Linked DNA regions of Allocatelliglobosispora scoriae. The protein of the gene in region 2 binds, or shares a complex with, the protein of the main gene of each other region. Links are inferred from orthologs where the notes say so. Each region holds a gene or a part of one and is shown on either strand. Other genes may lie near its edges.

What was found.
Region 1: F4553_RS25800 (region 2) and sucB share a complex: the UniProt entries of both Bacillus subtilis proteins name them as parts of the 2-oxoglutarate dehydrogenase (OGDH) complex. The link is inferred for Allocatelliglobosispora scoriae from one-to-one orthologs.

The regions. Positions count from the first base shown.
Region 1 is NZ_JACHMN010000002.1:1,895,350-1,904,202, reverse strand. The notes cover bases 4,943-7,879. They hold sucB (2-oxoglutarate dehydrogenase, E2 component, dihydrolipoamide succinyltransferase), read right to left. Parts: upstream 7,349-7,879; coding sequence 5,537-7,348; downstream 4,943-5,536. Also shown: aspS (aspartate--tRNA(Asn) ligase), read left to right, coding at 1-197; lipoyl(octanoyl) transferase LipB, read right to left, coding at 364-1,047; F4553_RS14215 (DUF6311 domain-containing protein), read right to left, coding at 1,176-2,957; F4553_RS14210 (SCO5389 family protein), read left to right, coding at 3,057-3,452; F4553_RS14205 (TIGR01777 family oxidoreductase), read left to right, coding at 3,473-4,369. UniProt on the Bacillus subtilis protein: E2 component of the 2-oxoglutarate dehydrogenase (OGDH) complex which catalyzes the second step in the conversion of 2-oxoglutarate to succinyl-CoA and CO(2).
Region 2 is NZ_JACHMN010000002.1:4,446,755-4,456,909, forward strand. What follows is about bases 16-4,254. They hold F4553_RS25800 (multifunctional oxoglutarate decarboxylase/oxoglutarate dehydrogenase thiamine pyrophosphate-binding subunit/dihydrolipoyllysine-residue succinyltransferase subunit), read right to left. Parts: upstream 3,909-4,254; coding sequence 216-3,908; downstream 16-215. Other genes in these bases: F4553_RS25795 (DUF6104 family protein), read right to left, coding at 24-206; F4553_RS25805 (hotdog fold domain-containing protein), read right to left, coding at 4,242-4,254. Outside these bases: more of F4553_RS25805, read right to left, coding at 4,255-4,910; F4553_RS25810 (GNAT family N-acetyltransferase), read left to right, coding at 5,078-5,818; F4553_RS41935 (lysophospholipid acyltransferase family protein), read left to right, coding at 5,815-6,669; F4553_RS25820 (DUF4097 family beta strand repeat-containing protein), read left to right, coding at 6,674-7,456; F4553_RS25825 (PadR family transcriptional regulator), read left to right, coding at 7,453-8,046; F4553_RS25830 (response regulator transcription factor), read left to right, coding at 8,125-8,823. UniProt on the Bacillus subtilis protein: E1 component of the 2-oxoglutarate dehydrogenase (OGDH) complex which catalyzes the decarboxylation of 2-oxoglutarate, the first step in the conversion of 2-oxoglutarate to succinyl-CoA and CO(2).

The DNA.
Region 1 (8,853 bases), 2.6 Mb from region 2 along the record:
ACTATGTCGCGGCTATCGCGGCGCGCGGCGACGCGATCGAGCCCTACGCGGACTTCCTGGAGGTCTTCCGGCGCGGGATGCCACCGCACGGCGGGTTCGCGATCGGCCTGGAGCGTTTCGTGGCCCGCCTGGTCGGCGCGTCCAACATCCGAGAGGTCACCCTCTTCCCCCGCGACCTGCACCGGGTAACCCCCTGAATTTTAATGCTGGACACGCAGGTGAACCGGTAACAAAAGTCAGGATCAACTTCGCGCTGGAGTTGATCCTGACTTTTGTTGCACTTTGGGCGGCGTGTCCAGCATTAAAATTCAGGGAAGTGGGCGCGCGGACGCCGCGCCGTCGGGCTGGCTGGACCGCGTTGGGCTAGACCGCGAGGAGAGTCGGGGCGTGGCGCTCGACGATCGGGAGGAGCTCGTCGACGGTGACGTCTCGGCCCAGCTCCGCGGAGAGGGACGTGACCGACGCGTCCTTGATGCCGCAGGGCACGATCCGGTCGAAGTAGGTCAGGTCGGGATCGCAGTTGATGGCGAATCCGTGCAGGCTGACGCCCCGCGCCACCCGGATGCCGATCGCGGCGACCTTGCGGTCCGGCCCGCGCTCGTCGGCGCGGACCCAGACACCGGAGCGGCCCTTGACCCGCTCGGCGGCGAGCCCGACCTCGGCGCAGACGTCGATGAGCATCTGCTCGGCCCGACGCACGTGCGCGACCACGTCGGCGAGCCCGCCGCGAATCGTCGGCAGCGTGAGGATCGGGTAGCCGACGAGCTGGCCGGGACCGTGCCAGGTGATCTTGCCGCCGCGATCGACATCGACGACCGGCGTCCCGTCGACGGGACGCTCCCACGCTTCGGTCAGCTTGCCCGCAGTGTAGACGCTCGGGTGCTCCAGCAGCAGCAGCGTGTCGGGCTCGACCCCGTCGACGACGGCCTGGTGCAGCCTGCGCTGCTCGTCCCACGCGGTCTGATAGTCGATCGTGCCCACCCGGACGATGCGAAGCGGATCGGTCCCGGCGGCGAGGCTCGCGACCTCGGTGGCGGCGCTGCTCATGCTCCTCACAGTAATCCGCCCCCGGCACCCGGCCACTGTGCGGCACATCACCCGCACCTCCGAGTAAGGCCACGATCGCCGCAACTCTTCAAGAGTTGGTGCTGAGGACCGCGCACCTGCGGCAGCGATCATGAGACCTGCCACACCCAGACGTCGTCGCGGCGCTGCGGGGCGCCGAGCAGCTTCGTCATCGTCTCCAGCAACGCCTCGGTGTGGATGGGAGCGCGGCCGAACGGGCGGGTCGGGAGGACGACGGCGTCGGCCTGCCAGTACGCCAGGTCGTCCTGCGCGGCCGAGATCATGCTCGGGTAGACGACCGGGACCTCGCCGGTGTTCGCCACCTGCTCCAACAGGGCTGCTGTCGGGCGGGGGACCGGACCGATGCGGCCGCGTCCGTCCGGGCCGCCGGGGCCGAGGAAGAAGCCGGCCGGGACCGTGAAGACCTCGCCGGTCGGGTCGGCCGCCAGCGCCGAAGCCTGCCAGCGCTGCCCGTCGGGGAGCACGTCCGACGGGAGCGGGACCGGGACGAGCACCCCGCCGGGCGGCACCACCGTCTTCCACTCGCCGGAGCTGATGAAGTGCGGCACGCGGGGGCGCTCCACCGCCGGGATCTGGATCGGGAAGAGCGGCAGCAGCCCCGCCACCAGCCCGGCGATCAGCACCGGCCGAGCCACGCGGCGGCTGCCGGCGGGCAGCCGGGGCAGCTCGTCCAGGGCGAGCGCGAGGATCAGGGCGATGATCGGCGCCACCACCAGCGCCAGCCGGGCGGGGAGCGCCGCGTCGAAGACCGGCAGCTTGCCCAGGAAGGCATAGGGCAGCGGGATGTCGATCGAGGTTCCGGCGAATTTGATCCGCGGACCGAAGGAGAGCAGCGCGAAGACTCCGCCGGTGACGGCGAGCGCCCGCAGGGTGGCCCGGCGCTCCGGGCGCAGCCGCCAGAGGAGGATCAGGCAGGCGATCGCGACGAGCAGCAGCGGCAGGCCGAAGAAGGAGTTCTCCTCGGTCGGGTTGGGCGCAAGATCGCTGTTGAGGCCGAGCGCCCCGGCGAGGGAGAGCTTCGGGAACGAGCCGTAGGCGGCCACGTCCTCGCTGTGGATCCGGTGGTCGAACCCGGTCCCCTCATAACGCTGCGGACCGGCGAAGTGCAGGTAGAGCGGGTAGGCGAGGAGGATCCCGGCGACGATCGCGGTGATGCCGAGCCCTTTGAGATAGGGCTTGACCACCGCGCCGAGCCGGTCACGCCGGGCCGGGACCCACACGAGCAGGAAGACCGCCCAGGCGAGCGCGGTGAAGAAGAGCGCCTCCGCGGCGATGGAGAAGGTCACCCCGACGAGCAGGCCGAGCAGGATGCCTCGGCGGAGGGGTCGGCGGTGCAGGCCCATCAGGTTGGCGAGGATCAGCGGGATGAGCCACTGCGCGGTCCAGTTGAGGTGCGAGTTGGCGTGCGAGACGAGTGCCGGGGCGAACCCGGCGAAGATCCCGGCGACTCCGGCGGCGACCGGGCTCATGTCGAGTTTGCGCTGGAAGAGCCAGTACCACGCGTAGGCCGACCCGGCCAGGTTGAGCGTGAGGATCGCCAGGAACGACACCGACGGGCCGAAGAGGAAGGTCACCGGGGCGAAGAGCCAGGCCAGCACGGTGATCGAGGTGTTGACCGCGAGGTTGACCTGGTCGGGTGCGTTGAGCAGGCCGGTCAGCAGCGGGTTGTCCAGGCCGACGAGGCTGTGCCCGCCGAAGGCGAGCAGCCACTCGAAGAGGGCCTGGTCACCGGAGTTGACGGCGACGGCACGCCCGTTGGGGTCGAGCCAGAGGGCGCTGGTGACCCAGATCGCGAGGGCGACGGCGATCACGGCGACGATCAGGTCGGCGCGCCGAGGCCTGCGGGGGAGTGGCTGGGGGGTTGGTGACACTCGGTGAACCCTATCAACCGATCGGCGTGGCGCCTTGTTCGCTTAATGAAAACGACATTCAATACCGGTAAGCACCTTTGCCCGTACCAGGAGGATTGAATGTCTCTGAACGTCCCCACCGCGCTGCTGGAGCGAGCCGCGGCCGGCCAGGTCGATGACGCCGAGTTCGTCGGGGTTGTCCGCGAGTCGCTGCCCTACGCGTGGACCGTGATCTCCGCCGCAGCCGCCGACCTCGCCGCCAATCCCGGCGCCGACCTCGGCGAGCACGAGGTGCCGCCGCCGTCGGAGGCCGAGCGTGGCGAACTGCTCCGCGCGCTCGCCAGCGACGCGATCCGCGGCGGTCTTGAGCGTCACTTCGGCGTCAAACTCGCCTTCCAGAACTGCCACCGCGTCGCCGCGTTCCGGCTCGGCGCCGTCGGCGAGGCCACCTACCAGGAGTTCATCTCCGTGCGGGGCCAACTGCTCAACCAGAGCCCGGAGCTTCGCGACTGCTAGCAGTCCCGCACAATTGGCACATGCGGATCGTGGTGGCCGGTAGCTCCGGCTTTCTGGGCACGAAGCTCGTCGGCACCTTACGCGCCGACGGGCACGAGATAACCAGGTTGGTACGCCGACCGGCCACCACGCCCACCGAGGCGTCCTGGGACCCCGAAGCGGGTCGCCTGGACGCCTCGGTGCTCGACGGAGCCGACGCCATCGTCAATCTCGGCGGCGTCGGTGTCGCCGACAAACGGTGGACCGACTCCTACCGCCGTGAGCTGCGTACGTCCCGGATCGTGCCGACGAGCCTGCTCGCCATGACGCTCGCCACGATGCCCGCCGACCGGCGCCCCAAGGTGCTGATCAACTCCTCGGCGGTCGGCTTCTACGGCGACACCGGCGACACCCTCGTCGACGAGGAGGCCGAGCCCGGCGACGACTTCCTGGCGATCCTCTCCCGCGACTGGGAGACGGCCGCCCGGCGGGCTGAGATGGCCGGTGTGCGGACGGTGATGCTGCGGACGGGTTTCCCCCTGGACCCCGGCGGCGGGCTGCTCAAGCCGCTCCTGCTGCCCTTCAAGCTCGGGGTCGGCGGCAAGATCGGTAACGGGGGCCAGTACGTGCCGTGGATCTCGATGGTCGACTGGCTGAACGCGGTGCGGTTCGTGCTGGAGCACGACGAGATCGCCGGCCCCGTCAATCTGGTGGGGCCGCAGCCGGCGACGAACGCCGAGTTCACGAAGGCACTCGGCGAGGCGCTGCACCGGCCCACCTTCTGGCGTATCCCGGGCCTGGCGATGAAGGTCGTCGCGGGCGATGTCGCCGCGGACATGGTCGCCAGCAAGCGGGTGCTGCCGAAGGTGCTGCTCAACGCCGGTTTCACGTTCCAGCACGAGACGGTACGTGAGGCGCTCGCCGCCGTCCTGCCCTGACCGGGCCGGTCGCGCGTCCTCTTAGAGTTCCTAACACAATGGGATGACTCGGGTGGCTCGGGCGCGTCTCGGGTCGCTCGATCCTGTTGAGCAGGTGGTGAGGAAGGGTGAACGGCCGCCGTGGATCGTGCCGGACGAGTTGTGGCGGCGGATAGAGCCGTTGCTGCCGGTCAAGCCGCGCCGGTTCCGTAGCCCCGGCCGGTCGCGGTTGTCGGACCGCCAGGCGTTGCAGGGCATCCTGTTCGTGCTGCACACCGGTATTCAGTGGGAGTTCCTGCCGCAGGAGCTCGGGTTCGGGTCCGGGATGACCTGCTGGCGGCGCCTGGCGGAATGGAACGACGCCGACGTCTGGCAGCGTCTGCACGAGGTGCTGCTGGCTGAACTGCACCAGGCCGGGCGTTTGGACTGGTCTCGCGCGGTCATCGACTCCTCGCACGTGCGCGCCGCCCGCCGCGGCCCAAAAGCGGACCGAGCCCGGTCGACCGTGCCAGACCCGGCTCCAAGCACAACTTCCTGACCGACGGCGCGGGCATTCCCCTGGCCGTCACGCTCTGCGGCGGCAACCGCAACGATGTCACCCAGCTCATTCCACTGATCGACGCCATCCCCGCGATACCAGGCAAGCGCGGCAGGCCGCGCCAGCGTCCGGACGAGCTGTACGCCGACCGCGGTTACGACCACGACAAATACCGCAGACTCGTACGCGCCAGAGGCATCCGGCCACACATCGCCCGCCGGGGCGAAGCCCACGGCTCCGGCCTGGGCACCATCCGATGGGTCGTCGAACGCACCATCGCCTGGTACCACGGGATGAAACGCCTACGCATCCGCTGGGAACGCCGAGACGACATCCACGAAGCCTTCCTCAGCCTCGCCACCTGCATCATCACGTTCCGACACGTCAACCGACTCTGTTAGGAACTCTTAGACCAACTCTTCAAGAGTTGCGCCGATCTTGATCAGCTCGGCCCGGGCCGAGCCTGCATGATCGCGCTGCTTCCCGGAAACAGGCCCCTCGCGCGCCGGGTGAGCGCCTTATTTCCGGGAAACAGCGCGATCATGCAGGCGCGAGCGCCGACTTTCCCGGAAGGGGCGCGATCTTGGATACACGTGAAGAACGGGTGAGGGGCGCTCCGCAATCGCGGAGCGCCCCTCACCATCGCGTGCTTACAGGCCTAGGTCGGCCTCGAAGTTGCCGCCCTCCAGGCGCTCCTTGATCGAGCTGAGGAAACGGGCGGCGTCGGCGCCGTCCACCAGCCGGTGGTCGTAGGAGAGTGCCAGGTAGACCATGAAGCGAGGCAGGATCAGCTCGCCGAGGTCCGGGTCGTCCACCACGACCGCGCGCTTGACGACCGCGCCGGTGCCGAGGATCGCGACCTGCGGCTGGTTGATGATCGGCGTGTCGAAGAGGGCACCCCGGCTGCCCGTGTTGGTCAGCGTGAAGGTGCCGCCCGACAGCTCGTCCGGGCTGATCTTGCCGGTGCGGGTCCGCTCGGCGGCCTCGCCGATCCGCTTCGCCATACCGGCGAGGTTGAGGTCGCCCGCGTTGCGGATCACCGGCACCATCAGGCCCCGGTCGGTGTCGACGGCCATGCCCAGGTGCTCGGCGTCGTGATAGGTGATCGTGCCGGCTTCCTGGTCGATCTGCGCGTTGACGGTCGGGTAGATCCGCAGCGCCTCGACCGCGGCCAGGGCGAAGAACGGCAGGTAGGACAGCTTCACGCCGTGCTTGGCGAGGAAGTCGCCCTTCGCCTGGTCCCGCAGCTTGGCGATCTTGGTGATGTCCACCTCGACGACCGTGGTGAGCTGCGCGGAGATCTGCAGCGACTCCACCATGCGCTGCGCGATGAGCGAGCGCATCCGGGACATCTTCTCGGTCCGGCCCCGCAGCGGGCTCGGCTCGGCTGCCGCCTTGGCCGGGGCCTTGGCTGCCGTCGCCGGTGCGGCTGCGGCGGGTGCCTTCGCCTTCTCAGCGGCGTCGAGCACATCCTGCTTGCGGATGCGGCCGCCGACGCCCGTACCCGTCAGGGTGGCGAGGGCGACGCCGTGCTCGGCCGCGAGCTTGCGGACGAGCGGGGTGACGTAGCCGTCGCCGCTCGGCGCGCCGGCCGGAGCCGCAGCGGGCGCTGCTGCGACCGGCGCGGGCTGGACAGCAGGAGCTGCCGGCTGGGGAGCAGGTGCTGCGGGCTGCGCTGCGGGCGCGGCCGGTGCCGCGGGCTGAGCAGCCGGAGCAGCGGCGGCCGGAGCCGGCGCGGCGGCCGGAGCGGCCGGGGCAGGCGTCTGGGCGGGAGCAGCGGCAGGAGCGGCAGGAGCGGCACCGGCGGTGCCGATCACCGCGAGCGTCGCGCCGACCGGTGCGGTCTCGTCCTCGGCGACCTTGATCTCCAGCAGGGTGCCCGCAACCGGCGACGGGATCTCGGTGTCGACCTTGTCGGTGGAGACCTCGAGCAGCGGCTCGTCGACCTCGACGCTGTCGCCGACCGCCTTGAGCCAGCGAGTGACGGTGCCCTCGGTGACGCTCTCGCCCAGTGCGGGCAGCGTCACCGGCGTGGAACCGCCGGAGCCGGCCGGCGCGGCGGCCTCAGCGGCCGGAGCCGCAGGCGCGGCCTCGGCGGCGGGAGCAGCCTCGGCGGGAGCGTCCTCGGCGGGGGCGGCCTCGGCAGGCGCGGCCTCCACCGGCTCGGCGGCCGGAGCCTCCGCCGGAGCAGCCGGAGCCGGTGCGGCCTCGGCGGCGGGCTCGTCGGAGTCGGAGATGACGGCGAGCTCGCTGCCGACCTCGGCCGTCTCGTCCTCACCGACAACGATCTTCGTCAGGATGCCCGCCGCAGGGGAGGGGATCTCGGTGTCGACCTTGTCGGTGGAGACCTCGAGCAGCGGCTCGTCGACCTCGACCCGGTCCCCCTCCTGCTTCAGCCAGCGGGTGACGGTGCCCTCGGTGACGCTCTCCCCGAGGCGCGGCATGGTGACCGATACCGGCATCTCAGCTATCTCCTTGTGATCAATCCGATGAGTTCTCAGGCGTGGGCGTGCAGCGGCTTGCCGGCGAGCGCCAGGTGCGCCTCGCCCAGAGCCTCGTTTTGCGTCGGGTGAGCGTGGATCAGCTGCGCGACCTCGGCCGGGAAAGCCTCCCAGTTGACGATGAGCGCGGCCTCGCCGACCTGCTCACCCATGCGCGCGCCGATCATGTGGACGCCGACGACCGGCCCGTCGACGACGCTGACGAGCTTGACGAAGCCCTGCGTCTTGAGGATGCCGCTCTTGCCGTTGCCGCCGAGGTTGTAGTTGAGCGACTTGACCTTGTCGTCGCCGTACTTCTCCTTGGCCTGGGCCTCGGTGATGCCGACCGACGCGATCTCGGGGTCGCAGTAGGTGACGCGCGGGATGCCCGACTCGACGATGACCGGCGGGTTGAGGCCACCGATCTCCTCGGCGACGAAGATGCCCTGGGCGAAGCCGCGGTGCGCGAGCTGCAGGCCGGGGACGATGTCGCCGACGGCGAAGACGTTGGGCACGTTGGTGCGCAGGCGCTCGTCGGTGAGGACGAAGCCACGCTCCATCTTGACGCCCTGGGCCTCATAGCCGCAGTTTGCGGTGGAGGGGCCGCGGCCGACCGCGACGAGCAGCACCTCGGCCTCGAGGACCTCGCCGCCCGCGATCGTGACCTTGACGCCGGTGTCGGTCTTCTCGAGCTTCTCGAAGGGCTTGCCCACCTTGAAGCCGATGCCGCGCTTGCGGAAGGTGCGCTCGAGCTGCTTGCTGATGTCCGCGTCCTCGGCGGCGACCAGTCGGGGCAGCGCCTCGACGATCGTCACGTCCGAGCCGAGGGACTTCCAGGCGCTCGCGAACTCGACGCCGATGACGCCGCCGCCGAGCACGATCGCGCTCGCGGGGAGCTTGTCCAGCACGAGGGCGTGCTCGCTGGCGAGCACCTTCACCCCGTCGACCTCGAGGCCTGGGATGGTCTTGGAGTACGAGCCGGTGGCGAGCACGATGTTGCGGCCCGTGTAACGGGTGCCCGCGACCTCGACCACATTGGGCGCCACGAGCGTGCCGGTGCCCTCCACGTAGGTCACCTTGGCCGACTTGATCAGACCTTGGAGACCCTTGTAGAGCTTGCCGACGATGTCGTCCTTGTAGGTGTTGACGCCCTTCATGTCGACACCGAGGAACTCGGCCTTGATGCCGAAGGCCTCCGCCTCGCGGGTCTGGTCGGCGACCTCGCCGGCGTGCAGCAGAGCCTTGGTCGGGATGCAGCCGCGGTGCAGGCAGGTGCCGCCCAGCTTGTCCTTCTCGATGAGCACGACGCTCAGGTTGAGCTGTGCTGCACGGAGCGCGGTCGCGTAGCCACCGCTGCCCCCACCGAGAATCACTACGTCGAACGTGTCGCTCACGTCACATCTCCCACGTCGCATCTGGCTGCATGCGTGCCGCGACGATCGGCCGGGCACCTCATCTCCGGTCATCTTGTCACTTAAAGACCGTCC
Region 2 (10,155 bases):
TTTGCTGCAAAACGTAACGAGGGTCAGTCGAGGTCGTCGTCTGCGTCGTAGCGGGCCAGGTAGGTCGCCAGGCGCTCGACGGCGGTCTCGAACTCCGGGTTGCCGTCGACGAAGTCGCGCAGGCGTTCGGCGAGCCACTCGACGGCGAGCGACTCGTCACCGCGCCGCTCGACGAGCTCCTCGATGCCGCGATCCGTGAAGTACATCGGCGGAGCCTAGCCGTTGAGCTTCGGCAGCGCGGCGTCGAGCAGGGCAGCCTGCTCCACGTCGTGCAGCTTCGCCGAGCCGACCGCCGGTGCCGCAGCCGCCGGGCGGGAGATCCGCCGCAGCCGGACGCCGTCGAGGTGCTCCAGCAGGTTGAGCGCCACGAACGACCACGCGCCCTGGTTGGCCGGCTCCTCCTGGACCCACGCCCAGTCCTCGGCACCCGGGTAGGCGGCGAGCTGCGCCCGCACCTCCTCGACCGGGAGCGGGTAGAGCTGCTCCAGGCGGATGATCGCGGTGTCGGTGATGCCACGCTCGGACCGCGCCTGGACCAGGTCGTAATAGACCTTGCCCGAGCACAGGATCACGCGCTTGACGTCGGTCGGGTTGAGCGCCGCGGTCTCACCGATCACCGGCTGGAAGGTGCCGGTGGTGAAGTCGGCGACCGACGAGACGGCGAGCTTGTGGCGCAGCAGCGACTTGGGCGAGAAGACCACGAGCGGCTTGCGCTTCGACGTGAGCGCCTGGCGGCGCAGCAGGTGGAAGTGGTTGGCCGGGGTGGTCGGGATGACCACGCGGATGTTGTCCTCGGCGCAGAGCTGGAGGTAGCGCTCCGGGCGGCCCGAGGTGTGGTCGGGTCCCTGGCCCTCGTGGCCGTGCGGCAGCAGCAGCGTCACCGACGACTGCTGGCCCCACTTGGCCTCGCCCGACGAGACGAACTCGTCCACGATGGACTGCGCGCCGTTGACGAAGTCGCCGAACTGCGCCTCCCAGAGCACGAGCGCGTCCGGGTTCTCGACGGAGTAGCCGTACTCGAAGCCCATGGCCGCGTACTCCGACAGGAGCGAGTCGTGGGCGTGGAAGCGGGCGTCGCCCGTCGCCACCGCCGTGACCGGCAGGAAGTCCGAGCCGGTCTGCGCGTCGACGATCGCCGCGTGCCGCTGCACGAAGGTGCCCCGGCGTGAGTCCTGACCCGAGAGCCGGACCGTGACACCCTGCGCGAGCAGCGAGCCGAACGCGATGATCTCGGCGAAGCCCCAGTCGATGTCGCCCTCGACCGACATCTTGGCCCGGCGGTCGAGCAGCTGCTGCACCCGCTTGTGCGGGGTGAAGCCCTCGGGCAGGTTGACGTGCGCCTGGCCGATCTGCGCGACGAGTTCGGCGCTGACCGCGGTCGCCACGATCGGCTCGGCCTGCGGCTCCCGCGAGCGCTTCATCGTCGCGGGCGACGAGGCCGAGGCCCGGGTCGCCTTGAAGACGGTCTCGAGCTGCTGCTGGAAGTCGCGCAGCGCCTCCTCGCCCTCGGCGACGGTGATGTCGCCCCGGCCGATCAGCTCCTCGGTGTAGAGCTTGCGGGTCGAGCGCTTCGTGTCGATGATCTGGTACATCAGCGGGTTGGTCATCGACGGGTCGTCGCCCTCGTTGTGACCGCGCCGGCGGTAGCAGACGAGGTCGATGACGACGTCCTTGTTGAAGGCCTGGCGGTACTCGAAGGCGAGGCGGGCCACCCGGACGACGGCCTCGGGGTCATCGCCGTTGACGTGGAAGATCGGCGCCTGGATCATCCGCGCCACGTCGGTGCAGTAGAGCGACGACCGAGAATACTCCGGGGCGGTGGTGAAGCCGACCTGGTTGTTGATGACGATGTGGACCGTGCCGCCGGTGCGGTAACCGCGCAGCTGCGACAGGTTGAGCGTCTCGGCGACCACGCCCTGCCCGGCGAAGGCGGCGTCGCCGTGCACCAGCACCGGCAGCACCGTGTAGCCCTCCAGGCCCAGGTCCAGGCGGTCCTGCTTGGCCCGCACGATGCCCTCCAGCACCGGATCGACCGCCTCCAGGTGCGACGGGTTCGCCGCGAGGGAGACCGTCACGCCGTGCTGGCCGTCCGGCGAGGTGAACTTGCCGGTCATGCCGAGGTGGTATTTCACGTCGCCGGACCCCTGGGCGGACTTCGGGTCCAGGTGGCCCTCGAACTCGTTGAAGATCTTCTCGTACGGCTTGCCCACGATGTTGGCGAGCACGTTGAGGCGTCCACGGTGGGCCATGCCGATGACGACCTCGTCGAGAGCCGCCTCGGCGGAGCTCTGCAGCACCTCGTCGAGCATCGGGATCACCGACTCGGCGCCCTCCAGCGAGAAGCGCTTCTGGCCGACGTATTTGGTGGCGAGGAAGGTCTCGAAGGCCTCGGCGGCATTGAGCCGGTTGAGGATGTGCTGCTGCTCCTCGCGGGTCGGCTTGGTGTATTTGCTCTCCACCCGGCCCGCGATCCAGTCGCGCTCCTCGGGGCTGGTGATGTGCATGTACTCGATGCCGATGCGGCGGCAGTAGGAGTCGCGCAGGACGCCGAGGACGTCGCGGAGCTTCATCTTCTGCTTGCCGGCGAAACCGCCGACCGGGAACGACCGGTCGAGGTCCCACAGGGTCAGGCCGTGCTCCCGGATGTCGAGGTCCGGGTGCTTGCGGATCTCGAACTCCAGCGGGTCGGTGTCGGCCATCAGGTGGCCGCGCACGCGGTATTCGCGGATGAGCTCGACGACCCGGGCCGCCTTGTCGATCTGGCCCTCGGAGGTGTGCGCGATGTCGGTGACCCAGCGGACCGGCTCGTAGGGGATCCGCAGCGAGGTGAAGAGCTCGTCGTAGAACTCGTCGCCGATGAGCAGCTCGTGCACGACCTTCAGGAACTCGCCGGACTGCGCGCCCTGGATGATCCGGTGGTCGTAGGTGCTGGTCAGCGTCACGATCTTGCTGACGGCCATCTCGGCGAGCTGGGTCTCGCTCATGCCGGAGAAGGGCGCCGGGTACTCCATGGCGCCGACGCCGATGATGGTGCCCTGGCCGACCATGAGGCGCGGCTGCGAGTGCACCGTGCCGATGCCGCCGGGGTTGGTCAGCGAGAAGGTCGTCCCGGTGTAGTCGTCCATCGTCAGCTCGTTGCGGCGGGCCCGGCGGACGGTGTCCTCATAGGCGGCCCAGAACTGGCGGAAGTCCATCAGCTCGCAGCCCTTGATGGACGGCACCACGAGGGTGCGCGAGCCGTCGGGCTTCTGCAGGTCGATGGCGATGCCCAGGTTGACGTGCTCCGGCACGACCATCACCGGCTTGCCGTCGACCTCGGCGAAGGAGTTGTTCATCTCCGGGTGCGCGGCGAGGGCCTTGACCAGCGCGTACCCGATGAGGTGGGTGAAGCTGACCTTCCCGCCGCGACCGCGGGCGAGATGGTTGTTGATCACGATGCGGTTGTCGGCGAGGAGCTTGGCCGGGACGGCGCGGACGCTCGTCGCGGTCGGCACCGCCAGCGACGCGTCCATGTTCTGGACGATCTTGCTGGCGACACCGCGCAGCGGGACCGTCGTCCCACCGGCGGGCACTGCCTGCGCCGGTGCGGCCTTGGCGGGAGCGGCCTTCGCGGGGGCCGCGGCGGCAGCCTTCGCCGGAGCGGGGGCCGGGGGCGGGGCGGCGGGTGTGGCGGCGGGCGCGGCGGCTGCGGCGGGTGCGGCCTGAGCCGGAGTCACCGCGGGCGCTGCCGCCGCCTTGGTGGACGCGGGAGCGGCATCACCGGCCGGCTTGTAGTCGGCGAAGAAGTCGTGCCACGCAGGATCGACGCTGGCCGGATCGGTGAGGTACCGCTGGTACATCTCCTCGACGATCCATTCGTTGGGACCGAAGCTGGCCAGGGGGTTGTCCGAGGTGTGCTGGGTCGACACGTTCGCTCTCGCCCTCTTGTGGGAATCGCAGCCAAGCGCTGAGTGTGGGTTAAGGCCGTGTCCAGGCTACGCGCCTGCCCCACTACTCAGCGCACGGTGGTCATCAGGTGTCGCGCCTCACACGGCGCTGGCACGAGGAGTGCAGGGAGCGCAGCGAGCGGAGCCCCGCAGGGCGCGCCAAAACAACTGCCTGGCTGGCATGAGGAGTGCAGGGAGCGCAGCGACCGGAGCCCCGCAGGGCGCGCCAAAACAACTGCCTGGCTGGCATGAGGAGTGCAGGGAGCGCAGCGACCGGAGCCCCGCAGGGCGCGCCGGAAACAACAGCCTGCGGTGTCAGACGGAGATCCAGGTGGCGTTCGAGTGTGCGAGAAGCACACCCGTCGGCGTGTAGAGCGCGCTGCGCACGAACCCCTTGCGCCCCTGCGTTCCCACGGTCTCGCCGATGATGACGCACTCCTCGCCGGGTCGGGGCAGCACGTTGATCGCGACGCTGATCCGGCCGAGCACATACGGCCGGCCGGGGGCGATCAGTGCCCAGCCACCGGGGCAGTCCAGCGCGGCCCAGATCGTTGTCGCATTCACGTCACCCGGGACGTGCCAGCTCGCGGCCGTCCGACCGTCGGGAATCCGGCCGGGGAAGATGCGCAGCCCGTCACCGGCGGCGCGATCCGGACCGCAGACATAACAGGTCGGGAACGGATGGTCCGTGAATCCCGCGTAGGGCCCGGCGGCGGCCGGGTCGGCGAAGGCGGGTGCCGCGTCGAGCGGCTCGGTCGCCGCCTTGCCGGTCGCGACGACCGCATCCCCGTCGCGCATTTCGACCTTGCCGGGCTCCGCCTGGACCACCACCATCGGCGTGTCGAGCGGCGGCGGCAGGCGCAGCGTCACCGTCGCCGGGCCGCTCGGCAGTTCCCCGGCGAGCAGCCCAGCCGTGTAGCCGCCGTTTCCCGAGGTCGGCGGCCCGTTGAACCGCCCCGTCACGATCAGCTTCCGCTTTCCCATCGCCCCATTATTGGCTGGTGGGCCGTCGTCGGCACCACGGCGCCCCGGTGCGTTGCGGATCGATGGACGGGGCAACGTCACGACCAACAACAGAGCTTCATGTTGTGGTCATGTTGGTGGGGTCAAGCCGACACGCCGTAGCTGCTGGGGGCCCTTACACAGGGCGCATGACAATTCTGTTGACCGCGGCGCCGACGGGATATTCGGCGCTCATCGCCAGCGATGCGGCCACGGTCGAAGCCGCACAGAAGCTTCGCTACCAGGTCTTCGCCGAGGAGCTCGGTGCCACCCTGCACTCCGAGGTCGCCGGGTCCGACGTCGACGAGTTCGACGCCTACTGCGATCACCTCGTCGTGCGCCACGACGCGTCCGGTGAGGTGGTCGGGACCTACCGGCTGCTGCCGCCGCAGCGCGCGGTCTGGCTCGGCCGCCGCTACGCCGAGACCGAGTTCGACATGGGCGGCCTCACGGTGCTGCGCGACAAGCTGGTCGAGGCGGGCCGCTCCTGCGTGGCTCCCGACCACCGCAACGGCGCGGTCATCAACATCATGTGGGCGGGGATCGCCAGCTACTTGGCCCGCGGCGGGCACCGCTGGCTCGGCGGGTGCGCCTCGGTCCCGCTCGCCGACGGCGGCGTGACGGCGGCCGGCGTACGCGGGCTGACGCAGAAGCACCTCAGCCCGCCGGAGCTCCGGGTCACCCCGCACGCCCCCTGGCTGCCGTCGGCGGAGCCGGTGGGCCGGGTCGCCGTGCCCCCGCTGCTCAAGGGCTACCTGCGGCTCGGTGCCTGGGTGTGCGGCGAGCCGGCCTACGACCGGGACTTCGACTGCGCCGACTTCTACGTGCTGCTCAACCTGGACCGGATCGACTCGAAATACCTCAGGCACTTCGGGATCGAATCGGTATGAGCTCGCTGTGGGATCCGACGAGCGACTGCGGCGACCACTGCCTGCCGGTCGCGACGCAGCGTGTGTCACTGCTGCGCTACTGGGCCCGGCTCAGCGCCGGTTTCGTGCTGCTGCTCGCGTTCGTCCTGGCGAAGCCGTTCGTGGCACGCAGGCCCGCGGTGGTCAAGGCGTTCTCGCGCGCCCTGCTCGCGTCGCTGGGGCTTCGCCTGGTGGTACGCGGAAAGTTCCGCCCCGGACTCCTCGTCGCGAACCACGTCTCCTGGGTCGACGTGGTCCTGATGATGGCGCTGGACGGAAAGGCCCGCCTCGTCTCGAAGCGGGAGGTGCGGGGCTGGCCGGTGATCGGCTCGCTCGCCGCCACGATGGGCGCGATCTTCATCGACCGCTCGTCACCGAGGGGCCTGCCGGGTGCCGTGGACCGGGTCGCCGCGGCGCTCCGTGCGGGCGGCACGGTCGTGGTCTTCCCCGAGGCGACGACGACCTGCGGTGCTTGCCGAGTACCGATGCGCCCGGCGTTCTTCCAGGCCGCGGTGGACGCCGGTGCCCGGGTGACCCCGGTCGCGCTCGGATTCCGGGTCGGCGGGGTGGAGAGCACCGTGGCGGCGTTCGTCGGGCAGGACACCCTGATGGCTTCGCTGCGGCGGATGGCGCGTACCCGGGAGCTGACGATCACCGCCAGCGCGGGGCGGTCGCTCTTCGCCGAGCCGGAGACGGATCGCCGGGCCCTGGCTCGGCTGGCGGAGGTCACGGTGCGCAACGCGCCACCCGTGATGATCGCTCAGCAGGCAACTCGCGATGTATCGCGAGTGCCGCTACGCTTCAGTGGTGCACCGGACTATCACGGATCCTGAGCGGTTGACCATCCACGAGCCGGTCGACCGGCTCGAGGTGTGGCTGGTCAAGGGGCGGCTCAACATCGTCGCCGCCCCGGGGCCGTGCCGGGTGGAGGTCAACGACTCCGGTGGCACGAAGCTCCGGCTCACGGCAGACAACGGGCGGCTGCGCCTGCGCCACGGTCGTGGCCGGCGCTGGCTCGCCCACCTGTCGTGGCGGCGATGGGCGAAGCGGCGATCCGAGATCACCATCGGCGTGCCGCCGCAGACCGTCGTCGACCTGCGGATGAACGAGGCCAACGTCACGGTCTCGGGCCTGCGGGCCAGCACCAGCGTCAATGTCACGTCGGGGCGGATCAGCCTGCTCGGCGTCGGCGGCACCACCACCGTCAAGCTCGTCTCGGGCGACGTGGAGGCGATGCGGGTCAGCGGCGAGCTCTCCATGCAGACGGTCTCCGGTGATCTCGCCCTCGCGGAGTCGTCCGCGAGCAAGGTCCGCGGCAAGACGATCTCCGGGACGATCACCTGCGACCTGGACGAGCCCCTCCACACCGAGCTCGCCTTCCACACGATCTCCGGCGACATCACCTTGCGGATCCCGGCCGAGAGCGACCTCGCCGTCGCGCTGCGGACCGCGTCGGGCCGCATCACCAGCTCCTTCGCCGAGATCGTCGACCCGGGCGCCAAGGTCTTCACCAACCACGCCGAGGGCGTGCTCGGCCGGGGGACCGGCAAGCTCACCGCCGCGACGACCAGCGGTGACGTCTCGCTGCTCGCCGGCCTCGGATCGGACGAGCTCGGATGACCCCGGTCTTCTCGCACGGGCGGCTGCGCCTCTACCTGCTGACCCTGCTGGCGGAGGGTCCCAAGCACGGCTATGAGCTGATGCGGCTGCTGGAGGAGCGCTTCCAGGGCCTCTATGTCCCGAGCGCGGGCACGATCTATCCCCGGCTGGCCCGGATGGAGACCGAAGGGCTGGTCACCCACGTCGAGGCCGGCGGCCGCAAGACATACGCCATCACCCCCGCCGGTGAAGCGGAACTCACCGCACGGGCGAGCGAGGTCGCTGCGCTCGCCGCCGAGATCGAGGCCTCCCTCAGCGACCTCACCGGCTATGCGGAGGAGATAGCCCAGCAGGTCCGCGGTGGTGTCCGCGACACGCGACGACAGCTGCGCGAGCAGACCCGGGCCGTCAACCGGGGCGGCCCGGTCATCCAGGCACGAAACCCCGTCGAGGCGTCGGCCGGCAACGCCGACCTGCAGCGGCAGCTGGATGCGTTCACCGATGAGGCGCGGGGCCTGATCGCCCGTGCCAAGCCCGATCCCGGCCGTAGCCGGGCGGTGACCGCAGCCCTAGACTCCACGCTGAGAACGCTGCGCGATCTCCTGCGTTGAGGTGGTTCTGCTCACCCACACAGTTTTCTCTCAGGAGAGTCGCAGCGATAGCGCAGATGCTGTGGGTTCAATGGACCCATGAATTCCGCACAGGTCGAGGCGAAGCTGCTCGTGGTCGAGGACGACCCCAATATCGTCGAGCTGCTCAGCGCGAGCCTACGGTTCGCCGGCTTCGAGGTGCGCACGGCGACGAGTGGCAGTGAGGGTGTCGCCGCCTTCACCGAGCGCCGTCCGGATCTCGTCGTGCTCGATGTGATGCTGCCCGACCTCGACGGATTCGAGGTCATCCGGCGGATGCGGGCCGAGGGTGTGCGTACCCCCGTGGTTTTTCTGACCGCGCGCGACGCGACGGAGGACAAGATCCGGGGGTTGACCCTCGGTGGCGACGACTACGTGACCAAGCCCTTCAGCCTGGAGGAGCTCACCGCGCGGATCCGTGCGGTGCTGCGCCGCACGGCGGGTGAGGCCGCGTCGCCGCAGCTGGAGTTCGCGGACCTGACGCTGGACGAGGAGACGCACGAGGTCTTCCGCAGCGGCCACCGGGTGCAGCTCTCGCCAACCGAGTTCAAGCTGCTGCGCTACCTCATGCTCAACCCCAACCGGGTGCTGTCGAAGGCGCAGATCCTCGACCACGTCTGGAACTACGACTTCCGCGGTGATGACAACATCGTCGAGTCCTACATCTCCTACCTGCGCCGCAAGGTCGACTCGGTGGAACCGAGGCTGATCCAGACGCTGCGAGGTGTCGGTTACGTCCTGCGGAAGCCCTCCGCATGAAAGATCGACTTCAGCGGGTGCCGCTGCGGACGAAGCTGATCGTGCTGGTGCTCGCCCTCCTCACGGTGGCGATCGGTCTGATCGGCATCGCGAGCACGATGGCGATGCGCCGCTACATGACCGACCACATCGACGACCAGCTCAGCGAGGATGCCGGCAACCGCAGCACCGAGGAGGTCGCCCGCGTGCTGGGCGCCTCCGACGGCTATTCCAATCCCGGATACTTCGTCACCATCGGTCCGAACCTCGACGGCGAAGTGCCATGGCCCCGCGACATCACGTCGGCGAAGCGGTCGCAGTACCCCGACTTCCCCGACAACCTGATCTCGCTGGCGAACCGGGCGGGCGACCCCTTCACCGTCGCCTCCGGTGACGGCAAGTCGCACTGGCGCGTCAAGGTCACCAAGCTGCCGGGCAACCGGCTCCTCGTCATCGCGATGAGCACGAGGGACCTGGACAAGGCCCTGCAGCAGCTTATGTGGATCAATGTCTACGGCGGGATCTCGGTGCTGCTCTTCGCCGCGACGATCGGCACCGAACTCATCCGGCGCAGCTTCCGGCCGCTCAGCGCGATCGAGCGGACGGCGGGGAAGATCGCCGAGGGGGACCTGACGCAGCGCGTACCCGACCCGGAGGCGGGCGCCGCCTATCCGCGGACCGAGGTCGGCTCGTTGGCCCGGTCGCTCAACTCGATGCTCTCGCAGGTCGAGGCGGCCTTCACCGCACAGGGCCGCGTCGGAGGCGGACGCCCGCATCTCCGAGGACCGGATGCGGCGATTCGTCGCCGACGCCTCGCACGAGCTGCGTACGCCGCTGACGACGATCCGCGGCTTCGCCGAGCTCTACCGGCAGGGCGCGGTGACGTCGCCGGAGAAGGTCGCCGAGGTCGTCAAGCGGATCGAGGACGAGGCCGCGAGGATGGGCCTGCTCGTCGAGGACCTGCTGCTGCTCGCCCGGCTCGACCGGGAGCGGCCGCTGCGCCACCAGCCGGTGGAGCTGCGGGTGCTCGCGATGGAGGCGGTGCAGGCGGCGCGGGTGGTCGCGGCCGACCGGCAGATCGACCTGGTCACCGCGCCCGACGCGGGGCAGCTCGTCGTCAACGGCGACGACGCCCGCCTGCGCCAGGTGATCGGCAACCTGATGAGCAACGCCATGGCACACACCCCCGCCGGGACGCCGATAAAGCTCGCCCTCCGCGCGGAGCCCGGTGAGCCGGGCTACGCAGTGATCGAGGTCACCGACGAGGGTCCGGGTCTCGATCCGGAGCAGCGCGACCGCGTCTTCGAACGGTTCTACCGCGCCGACGCGGCCCGGACGAGGAAGGCCGACGGA